DNA from 2 places in the Micromonospora eburnea genome. Region 2 is predicted to be linked to the other one. Evidence: riboswitches for the same ligand, from Rfam matches in the RefSeq annotation. Region 2 holds a riboswitch; the other holds the start of a gene.
The links. A riboswitch is a leader RNA that binds a small molecule or an ion and turns the genes downstream of it on or off. The one in region 2 is predicted to bind cyclic di-AMP.
Positions count from the first base shown of each region.

Region 1: it holds a riboswitch for cyclic di-AMP, as region 2 does, so the genes downstream of both, GA0070604_RS02335 (coiled-coil domain-containing protein) here and GA0070604_RS17225 (transglycosylase family protein) in region 2, are expected to answer to the same signal.

Region 1 is NZ_FMHY01000002.1:442,578-447,598, forward strand. Features, by position in the region: gene GA0070604_RS02330 (carbonic anhydrase) at 1-417, shown strand, start outside; gene GA0070604_RS02335 (coiled-coil domain-containing protein) at 440-1,459, opposite strand; cyclic di-AMP (ydaO/yuaA leader) riboswitch at 1,464-1,594, opposite strand; gene GA0070604_RS02340 (YibE/F family protein) at 1,734-3,065, opposite strand; gene GA0070604_RS02345 (DUF6153 family protein) at 3,251-3,688, shown strand; gene GA0070604_RS02350 (DUF305 domain-containing protein) at 3,776-4,399, shown strand; gene GA0070604_RS02355 (metal-sensitive transcriptional regulator) at 4,549-4,848, opposite strand; gene GA0070604_RS02360 (heavy-metal-associated domain-containing protein) at 5,001-5,021, shown strand, end outside.
Region 2 is NZ_FMHY01000002.1:3,797,563-3,802,583, forward strand. Features, by position in the region: gene GA0070604_RS17215 (M4 family metallopeptidase) at 1-944, shown strand, start outside; gene GA0070604_RS17220 (YbaB/EbfC family nucleoid-associated protein) at 1,074-1,529, opposite strand; gene GA0070604_RS17225 (transglycosylase family protein) at 1,702-2,349, opposite strand; cyclic di-AMP (ydaO/yuaA leader) riboswitch at 2,348-2,521, opposite strand; gene GA0070604_RS17230 (LLM class flavin-dependent oxidoreductase) at 2,866-4,434, shown strand; gene GA0070604_RS17235 (glycoside hydrolase family 25 domain-containing protein) at 4,557-5,021, shown strand, end outside.

The DNA of each region.
Region 1 (5,021 bases), 3.4 Mb from region 2:
CGGACCGCCGGCCACACCGTCGGCCCCGAGGTGCTCGGCAGCGTCGAGTACGCGGTCACCGTGCTCGGCGTACCGCTGGTCGTGGTGCTCGGGCACGACTCCTGCGGGGCGGTGCAGGCCGCCCGCGAAGCGGTCGCCACCGGCACCTCCCCGGCCGGGCACCTGGGGGCGGTGGTCGAGGCCGTCGTGCCCAGCCTGCGCCGGGCCGCCCGGCAGGGCATCGAGGACGTGGACGGGATCGTCGACATCCACATCGCGCAGACCGTGGAGGCGCTGCTGGCCCGGTCCGCCGTGCTCGCCGACCTGGTGGCCGTCGGCCGGTGCGGGGTGGTCGGCATGTCGTACCGGCTCAGCGCGGGCGAGGTGCGGACGGTGGCCGAGGTGCCGGCGGGCACGCCGACCACGACGGTGGTCTGACGCGCCCCTCGGCGTACGACGGCTAGAGCAGCGACATGTGGACGTGGTCGGTGTGGTTGGAGGGGCCGCTGTAGGACTTCCAACCGGTCGCCGGGAACCAGATCTGCCGGTTCCAGATCACGTAGTAGATGCCCAGCCGATCGGCGTTGCGGATGAGGAAGGCGGCGAGGTTGTTGCCGTACATCCGGGTGTCGTTGTTGTGCCAGGGCGCGAAGCCGCTGTTCTGCAACGACCAGTCGCAGGCCCGACCCTTCGGATGCTCCCACGGCCCACCAGGCCGGTAGCAGCCGGCGAAGCGGTTGAAGCCGGCCCGCCGGACCTCCTTGTAGGCGTGCAGGGTGCGCGGGGTGATACAGCCCGAGGTGGTGGGGTCGTCCGCGCTGCACGACTCGGGCTTCCAGCCGCCGTCGGCGGTGCGACCGGGACCGATCCGGGCCACCGGCGAGGTGGCCGAGACCAGACCGCCGGTGAAGCCCTTCCCGCCGACCAGCGCCAACGCCTTCTCCGCCGCGACCTTCTCCCGCGCCATCGCGTTCTTCTGCTTCTCCTGCTCGCGCACCTCGGCGTCGAGCGCGAGCTTGGCCTGCTCCGCACGGGTCTTCGCCGCGTTGATCGCCGCCAGCCGCTGCCCGTTGACCAGGTTCAGCTCGTCCAGGGCGGCGGCCCGCTGGACGAACGAGTCGGGCGAGTTGCTCTCCAGCAGCACGGCCACCGCACCGATCCGGCCGGTGCGGTACGACTGCGCGGCGACCTGGCCGACCTGTGGGCGCAGCGCGTCGAGTTCGGCCTGCGCGGCGCGTACCTCGATGGCCAGTTGGAGTTGGCGCTTCTTCGACTTCTCCAGCTTCGCCTTGGCCTGGAGGTAGGCGCGGTTCGTGGCGTCGATGACGTCCGTGATGAGCGGAGGATCGTTGTCCTCCTCGTGCCCCGAGGGGGTGGGGTTGGTCGGCGCGGCCAGCGCCGGGGCCGGCCCGGCGACGATGGCGAACGCGGCGAGTACGGCCACCACGGGTGTCAACCAGTGGCGCAGGGGTGCCGTCACAGTGTTCCCTTCCGTCGACCGCCGACCGGGTTAGCTGCCGGGTTCGGGGCGGAAGTGGCCCCTACCGCTGACGCGGATTCACCCCTCGTACCTGGTTCCCCGGCTCGCCGTCGGGCGATTGGGCGGCGGCACCGCAGGCGCCGCTGCGCGCCTTCGGCGGTGACCGGCAGCGACGTTACCTGAGAGTCCCCGCGGCGATCTACGTCCGGAAGCCGACCAATAGTGCGATTTCGTCGTCGCCCTGCGTGACCGGCGTCGCGTTTGGAACCCGTGATCACGCTGTGGAGTCTCGCCATGCGTCCTCCGTGTTCCCCTGCGGCCCGCGCCGCCCCGCGACCGCCCCGCCGAGCGCCGCCAGGGCGTCGTCCCGCTCCGCCGGTGGCCGGGAGGCGGGCCGCTCCGGCGGTTCGGTCTCCGACCCGGCGCGCCGGCCGGCGGCGGTGACCACCGCGGCCAGCCCGGTGGTCAGCGGTACGGCGGCGATCAGGCCGAGCGTGGCCACGATGCTACGGACGATCTCCTGGGCCAGGAACTCGCTGGTCAGGATCTGACTCAGCGGGCGTGAGTCGGCGACGAGCAGGAGCAGCAGCGGCAGCGAAGCGCCCGCGTACGCCAGCACGATCGTGTTGACCGTGGAGGCGATGTGCGCGCGGCCCACCCGGGTGGCCGCCCGGTAGAGCTGGATCCGGGACAGCCCCGGGTTCGCGTACGCCAGCTCGGTGACCGTGGCGGCCTGGGTGACGGTGACGTCGTCCAGCACACCGAGCGAGCCGATGATGATGCCGGCCAGAAGCAACCCGTGCAGGTCGACGTCGCTCTGGAACATCGACAGGGTGGTGGCGTCCTCGCTGCCGAAGCCGGTCAGGTGGGTGGCCGCGGTGGCCAGGGCGCCGAGGACGCCGGTCAGCACCAGGCTGCCCAGGGTGCCGAGCACCGCCACCGAGGTCTGCGCGGAGATCCCGTGGGTCAGGTAGAGCACCACGAACATGATCAGCGCGGACCCGACGATCGCCACCAGCAGGGGCGGCTGGCCGCCGGCGATCCCGGGCAGCACGAAACCGAGCAGGACGGCGAAGCTCGCCACCAGGCCGCCCAGCGCGGCCAACCCGCGCCAGCGGCCGAACGCGACGATGGCGACGGCGAAGAGCACGGCGAGCCAGGCCAGTGGCGCGCCGCGCTGGTGTTCGGCGATCTGGTAGCTCTTCGTCGCCGGGTCGGCCGGGTCCGCCAACTCGACCAGCACGACCGCGTCGCCCACCTCGACCCGGGGCGCGCCGGGGCCGGCCGGGACGGGTGCCTCGACCTGCCGTCCGGCGTCCGGGCCCTGCTCGGCGGCGACGGTGACCGTACCGCAGGGGCCGGTGGAGCCCCCCGGGTCGCCCTCCGGCGTCTCCGGTGCCGGTGGGCAGGGTTCGGTCACCACCCGGGTCACCGTGCCGTGGTAGCGCGGCACGTCCGCGCTGCCCGCCGGCTCCCGGGTGTCCCGTGGCCAGAGCACGAGCGCGGCGACCACGGTGACCAGGAACAGCGGCACCACCGTCGCGACGAGGATCCGTCGTACGCCGGGCGGGGCGGACGGAGCGGGACGGGTGTGGTCGGCGCCCATGGCGAAACTCCCAACGATTCACAGCCGGAGACGTGTCGCCGGGCTGGTCGGTTCACCGGGCCGGCGGAGGCGCACGGGGGCGGCGGCGCCAGTCATCGCGGGGAATGGTAGCCAGGCCGGCCCGGAGCGACCCGATCGACGGGTTCCCCGCGGCCGGCCCGGCCGCACCGGTTAGCGTGGTCGACGTGCGTACGAAGGCGGCGCCGATGACCGGGCGGATGGCCCGGCTCCTGCTGCTGCTCTGCACGCTGGTCGGGTTGGCCGCCATGCACACCCTCGGCCACGGCGCACATGGTCCCGCCGGTCGGTCCGGCGGGCACGACAGCGGGCACCACCCGGCCGTCGCCGCGCTGGCCGCGGTCGAGACCTGCCCGGGTGACGGCTGCCACGCGGGCGTGCTGCCGCTACGTGACCTCGGCGGCGACCCGTCCGGATGGAGCGTGTGCCTGGCGGTCCTCGGCGCGTTCGCGGTGGCGCTGCTGGTCACCGTGCTGCTACGGGCCGCGTCGCGGCTCGCCGGGCCGGGCCTCGGCCGCCCGCACCGGGCCACCCGTGGGCCGCGCGCCCCGCCGCTCCGGCCGTACGGGCTGCGCCTGGCGGCGGTGTCGGTGCTGCGCAGATAGGACGCCCCGGCGCGGGTGGACCGGACGAAAACCGGTGACCCGCGTCCGCCGTCCGCTGCGTACCTTCCGACACCGAAAGGCCCAACCGTGTTCACTCGTACCCTCGTGCGCCGGACCGCCCTGGCCGGCGCGACCGCCGTCGCGGCTCTCGCACTAGCCGCCTGCGGCGGCACCGATCATTCGACCACCCACCCCGGCACCGGCTCGGCGGGCAGCGGCTCGCCCTCCGCCGGGGCCTCGTTCGGCGACGCCGACGCGATGTTCGCCCAGATGATGATTCCGCACCACCGGCAGGCCGTGGAGATGGCCGCGCTGGCCGAGGGGCGGGCCGCCGACCCCGAGGTGAAGAAGTTGGCCGAGCAGATCAGGGCGGCCCAGGCACCGGAGATCGCCACCATGACCGGCTGGCTCGCCGCCTGGGGCCGGCCGGTCCCGTCGGCGAGCGCCGGCCACGGGATGCCGGAGATGGATCACGGCATGCCGGGGATGATGTCCGCCGCCGACATGGCGAAGCTGACGGCGTCCTCGGGCGCCGACTTCGACCGGCAGTTCCTGGCCATGATGATCGCCCACCACGAGGGCGCGATCAGGATGGCGGAGGACGAGCTGGCCCGGGGAGCCGACCCGGAGGCCCGGGCGCTCGCCCAGCGGATCGTCGACACCCAGCGGGCCGAGATCGACGCGATGCGGAAGCGGCTCGACCGCCGCTGACCCGCCACCGCCGTTCTCGCGCCGTGCCGCGCCGCGCCTCGCAAGATCGTGCAGAACCATGGATCGAGTGGTGTCAGACCTGCTCCGATGCCACTACTTCCTGAATCGAGTACGACCTTGCGAGGCTGCGTCGGGCCGGAGGGATCGGCTCAGCCGCGCTTCATCAGCCGGCCGACGGCGGCCATCATCTCGGTGGCCATCTCGTCGGCGCGGCCCTCGGCGGCGCCCTCGTGCATGCAGTGGCGGGCGTGCCCGTCGAGCAGGCCGAGGCCGACCTTGTCGAGGGCGGCCTGGATGGCGGAGATCTGGGTCAGCACGTCGATGCAGTAGCGGTCGTCCTCGACCATCTTCTCGATGCCGCGGACCTGGCCCTCGATGCGGCGGAGCCGCGCGAGCAGCTGGTCCTTGCTGGCGGTGTAGCCCCGGGTCGGGGTCGTCGGTGCGGTCATGAAATCCAGGATAGCGTACCCCTCGGGGGTATGCTATCTTCTCCATGGCCGATACCCCCACCGGGTAACGGTAACGGGAGAGTGGCAGTCGCCTCGGGTTGAATTACCCCTAGGGGGTATAAGGTCGGAGGCGGTGGGAAGGGAGATTCGCCATGGTCACCACCACGTACCAG
Region 2 (5,021 bases):
CGTACGACGGGCCGGACTTCCTGGTCGGCGAAAAGATCAACCTGGTCGGCAGCGGCCCGATCCGCAACATGTACAACCCGTCGGCGCTCGGCGACCCGAACTGCTACTCCAGCAGCATCCCGAGCACCGAGGTGCACAAGGCAGCCGGCCCGGGCAACCACTGGTTCTACCTGCTGGCCATGGGCAGCAACCCGACCAACGGCCAGCCGACCAGCACCACCTGCAACGGCAGCACCGTGACCGGCCTGGGCATCCAGCCGGCCATCAAGATCATGTACAACGCGATGCTGCTGAAGACCTCGTCCTCGTCGTACCTGAAGTACCGCACCTGGACGCTGCAGGCGGCGAAGAACCTCTACCCGAACAGCTGCACCGAGTTCAACACCGTCAAGGCCGCCTGGGACGCGGTCAGCGTGCCGGCGCAGTCCGGTGACCCGACCTGCACCAGCGGCTCGCCGACGCCGACCCCGACCGCCTCGACGACCCCGCCGCCGGGCTGCTCGGGCCAGAAGCTGGCCAACCCCGGCTTCGAGTCCGGCAACGTGAGCTGGACCGCCACCTCCGGCGTCATCACCAACTCGACCGGCCAGGCGGCGCACAGCGGCTCGTACAAGGCGTGGCTCGACGGCTACGGCAGCGCCCACACCGACACCCTGTCGCAGTCGGTCACGATCCCGTCCGGCTGCCGGGCGACGCTCACCTTCTGGTTGCACATCGACACCGCGGAGTCGGGCTCCACGGCCTACGACAAGCTGACCGTCAAGGCGGGTAGCACCACCCTGGCCACCTACTCCAACGCCAACGCGGCCGTCGGCTACGTCCAGCGGTCCTTCGACATCTCGTCGCTGGCCGGCACGACCGCCACCATCTCGTTCAGCGGCGTGGAGGACAGTCTTCTGCAGACCTCCTTCGTCATCGACGACGCCGCGGTCAACCTCTCCTGATCACGGAAGAAGCGGCCGGCCGTCGTCCTCCCGGCGGCCGGCCGCTTCGTCGCGTCAGCCCGCGCCTCGTCCGTCCCAGGGCCGCCGGGAGCAGCCGGTAACCGCCCCGGACCGGGGGCGCCGCTCGCCTCAGCGGTCCGCCCGGGCGCCCACGTCACCGCCGCGGTTGAGCCGGGCCACAACGTCCTCCATCGCCCGGCTGAACAGCTCCATCTGCCGTACCGACTGCTCCTGGAGCCCGCCGAGCCGCGCGGCGAGGGCGTCGACGTCGGCCCGCGCCGAGGCGCTGACCTGGGCGTCGAGGTCGGCGAGGGCCGCGTTGACGGCCACCACGACGTGCCCGCAGACCACCTCCATGCCCGCCTCGGCCAACTGCGGGTCGACGGTGACGGACTCGAGCCGGCCACCCTGGACGACCACGGCGCGGACCTGGCCGGCGGCTGCGGAGCCCTCGGCGCGGAGCAACCGCCCCGGGTCGCCGTCGGGTTGCTCGGCCGCCCGGGACCGCATCGAGGACAGCGCCTGCTGCGTCTGGGTGAGCAGTTCGTCGAGGCTCGCGGCCGCGGAGAACGGGTCGTTGGTCATAGCCGCGCTTTCTTCACGTCTTTCCGGAGCACCGTGACCTTAGCAACCACGCCCGCCGCCGCCGACCCGGCCGGGCACGACGGCGTGCCCGGGCCGCCGTCACCCGAAGAGTGGCCACCCCGGGTGGGGGTGGCCACTCCACGTGGGCGACAGGCTGCCGCCCCACGACGGGTCAGGGCAGACGCAGTCGCTGGCCCGGGAAGATCCGGTCCGGGTCGTCACCGACCACCCGCCGGTTGCGCTCGTACAGCGCCTGCCAGCCGCCGGCGAGGTCGCGCGCGTCGGCGATCTCGGACAGGGTGTCACCGCGCTTGACCAGGTAGCTGTCGGTGCCGCCCGAGCTCGACGGGGTACGCCGGTGGCCGCGGGTCGCCGGCTGGCCGTCCCGCGACGCCCGCTCGCTGGTCGCCTTCTTCGGCGATCTGCGGCCGGCGGACTCCGACGTGGACGAGTGGTGCTTCGTCGAGCCGCCCTTGCGGCCGCAGACCGGCCAGGCACCGATGCCCTGCCCGTCCAGGACCTTCTCGGCGATGGCGATCTGCTCACCGCGGCTGGCCAGGTCGGCGCGGCTGGCGTACCGCTGGCCGCCGTAGCCGTTCCAGGTGCTCTTCGAGAACTGGAGTCCGCCGTAGTAGCCGTTGCCGGTGTTGATGTGCCAGTTGCCGCCGGACTCGCACTGCGCGATGGCGTCCCAGTTCACGCTGGACGCGCTCGCCGGTGCGGCCGGCGCGAGGATGGCGGCGGCGCCGGCGACGAGCGCTCCGATGGCGACCCGACGCCCGGTGACGCGTCGGCGACGTGCGACGTGTTCAGTTGCCATGTGGGTTCCTCCACGCCGACGAGGTGAGCTGTCGGGTTCGGGCCGAGGAGCCCGGCCGCCGGATCGGCGGCTTCACCCCGAGGTGTCGAGCACCGAGGAACATGTGGGTCCCCCGCTCCCGCCTGAGGTCCAGGTACCACAGGCCGGTGGCGGGATTAGGCGTTACCGGCCCGGGGTGTCCGCGATCGCGAACACAAACGACGTTAGGGACGATTTCGGATGATCGCCCACTTCTTGTGAAGTTCTTCACCCGGCCGGGCGAAGGCGTCGCGGACGAGTTGCGCACCGTCCGAAGGTGCCTTACAAGCCGCCTCAGCCGGAGACGGCAAAGCCGAAAAACCACCCTCTCCCTTCAGGACGGTGGCGGTCGGCCCACCAGGCATTTACCAGCCCCATCGCAACGGCCGATTGTGAACGACCTGTCGGTTCCGGGAGCGGCGGACGCGACGCCGGCGGCGCCGACTACCGTGGCGGGGTCCGGCGCGATCGCCGGGCCGGCTGAGCAGGCGGAGAATGATGACCGACTACGGACACGAACTGGTTTTCGGGGGCTTCCTCACCCCCACCGCGGCCCGACCGGAGCAGGTGGTGGCGCTGGCCAAGCTCTGCGAGCAGGCCGGCCTCGACCTGGTCACCTTCCAGGACCATCCGTACCAGCCGGGTTTCCTGGACACCTGGACGCTGATGTCGTTCGTGGCCGCGGCGACCAGTCGGGTCCGGCTGGCCGGCAACGTGCTCAACCTGCCCCTGCGCCAGCCGGTGGTGCTGGCGCGCAGCGTGGCCAGTCTGGACCTGCTCACCGGCGGCCGGGTCGAGCTGGGGCTCGGGGCCGGCGCGTTCTGGGAGGCGATCGAGGCGGTCGGCGGGCGACGGCTGAGCCCCGGGCAGGCGGTGGACGCCCTCGACGAGGCGATCCGGGTGATCCGCGAGGTCTGGGACGCCGATCGGCGCGGCATGGTCCGGGTCGAGGGCGAGCACTACCGGGTGGTCGGGGCGAAGCGGGGGCCGTCACCGGCCCACCCGGTGGGGATCTGGGTGGGCGCGTACAAGCCGCGGATGTTGCGGCTGGTCGGCCGCGCGGCGGACGGCTGGCTGCCGTCGCTGTCGTACCTGCCGAACGGGCCGGCGGAGTTGCCGGAGCTGAACACGCTGATCGACGAGGGCGCCGAGGCGGCCGGCCGCGACCCTCGCGCGGTGCGGCGGCTGCTCAACGTCTCCGGCCGGTTCGCCCGGTCCTCCACCGGTTTCCTGGCCGGGCCTCCCGCGCAGTGGGTGGAGGAACTGGCCGGGCTCACCCTGGACCTCGGCATCTCCACGTTCATCCTCGGCGCCGACGACCCCACCACGATCCAACTCTTCGCGCAGGAGGTGGCGCCCGCGGTCCGCGAACTGGTCGCCGCCGAACGCACCGAACCCGGCACCCGCGCCGCGGCCACCGAGGAACAACGCGAGGCGGTCGAGGCCGGCGGCGCCGCCGCGCTCGCCGTCGCCCCCACCCCCGACCCCGGGGTACGACTGACCGACCATCAGCTCTGGGACGAGTCGACCCGCCCGGCCGCCCCGCCCGCTCCGGCCGGCCACGTCTACACCCCGCACGCCCAGGCCGTCGGGGCGCACCTGGTGGACGTGCACGACCACCTGCGGCAGGAGCTGTCGCAGGTGCGCGACCTGCTCGAACAGGTCAAGCGCGGAGTCGTCTCCGCCGGCGCGGCCCGGGCCGTGCTCAACCAGATGACCATGCGGCAGAACAACTGGACGCTGGGGGCGTACTGCGCCGCGTACTGCACGGTGGTCACCCAGCACCACGGGCTGGAGGACAACTCGATCTTCCCGCATCTGCGACGCGCGGAGCCCGGGCTGGGCCCGGTGCTCGACCGCCTGGAGGCGGAGCACGTGGTGATCCACGACGTGGTGGAGGGAGTGGACCGCGCCCTGGTCGACCTGATCCGCAACCCGGGGGACTTCACCCGGCTTCAACAGGCGGTGGATGTCCTCACCGACACCCTGCTGTCGCACCTGTCCTACGAGGAGCGCGAGATCGTGGAGCCGCTGGCCCGCCACGGCTTCTACGCCGGCCAGGTCTGACGCCTCGAAGGCCGCGCGACCCCGGCGTCCGGCAGTCGCAGACCGCCCCATCACACCGACCGATCCTCACATTAGCGCAGGTCAGATAGGTCGAGCTACGGTTGGCCGCAGAGGTGATGGCAATGGCTGTGATCTATGCCGACCTGTCGTACCACGACTGGAACCGCGTCAAGGGCGAGTTCAACTGGACCGCGGTTCTCCGGGCCACCTCCCCCGTCCTGTGCCTGCGGGCAACCTACGGCGACCCGCAGGGATTCAACCCGCCCAGCCCACATGTCAGCGAGATGGCACAGGGTGCGAACCGCGCGGGCTTCGACGTGATCGGCGGCTACCACAACCTGATCAGAGGCGACCAGGCCAGCACCAACCGGCAGGTCGACTACCTGCGTCGCACCCTCGACGGGATCGGCGCGGTGTGGGCGATGCTCGACGTCGAGCGTTACCCGGAGCTGGTCGCCAACGGACTGTGGCCGCGCTTCGACGACGTACGCCGGTTCGTGAACCGCTGGCACGCCGTCGACCAGCGGGTGCTGGCGATCTACCTACCGAAGTGGAACTGGGACGGAAACCTCGGCCGGCCCGATCTC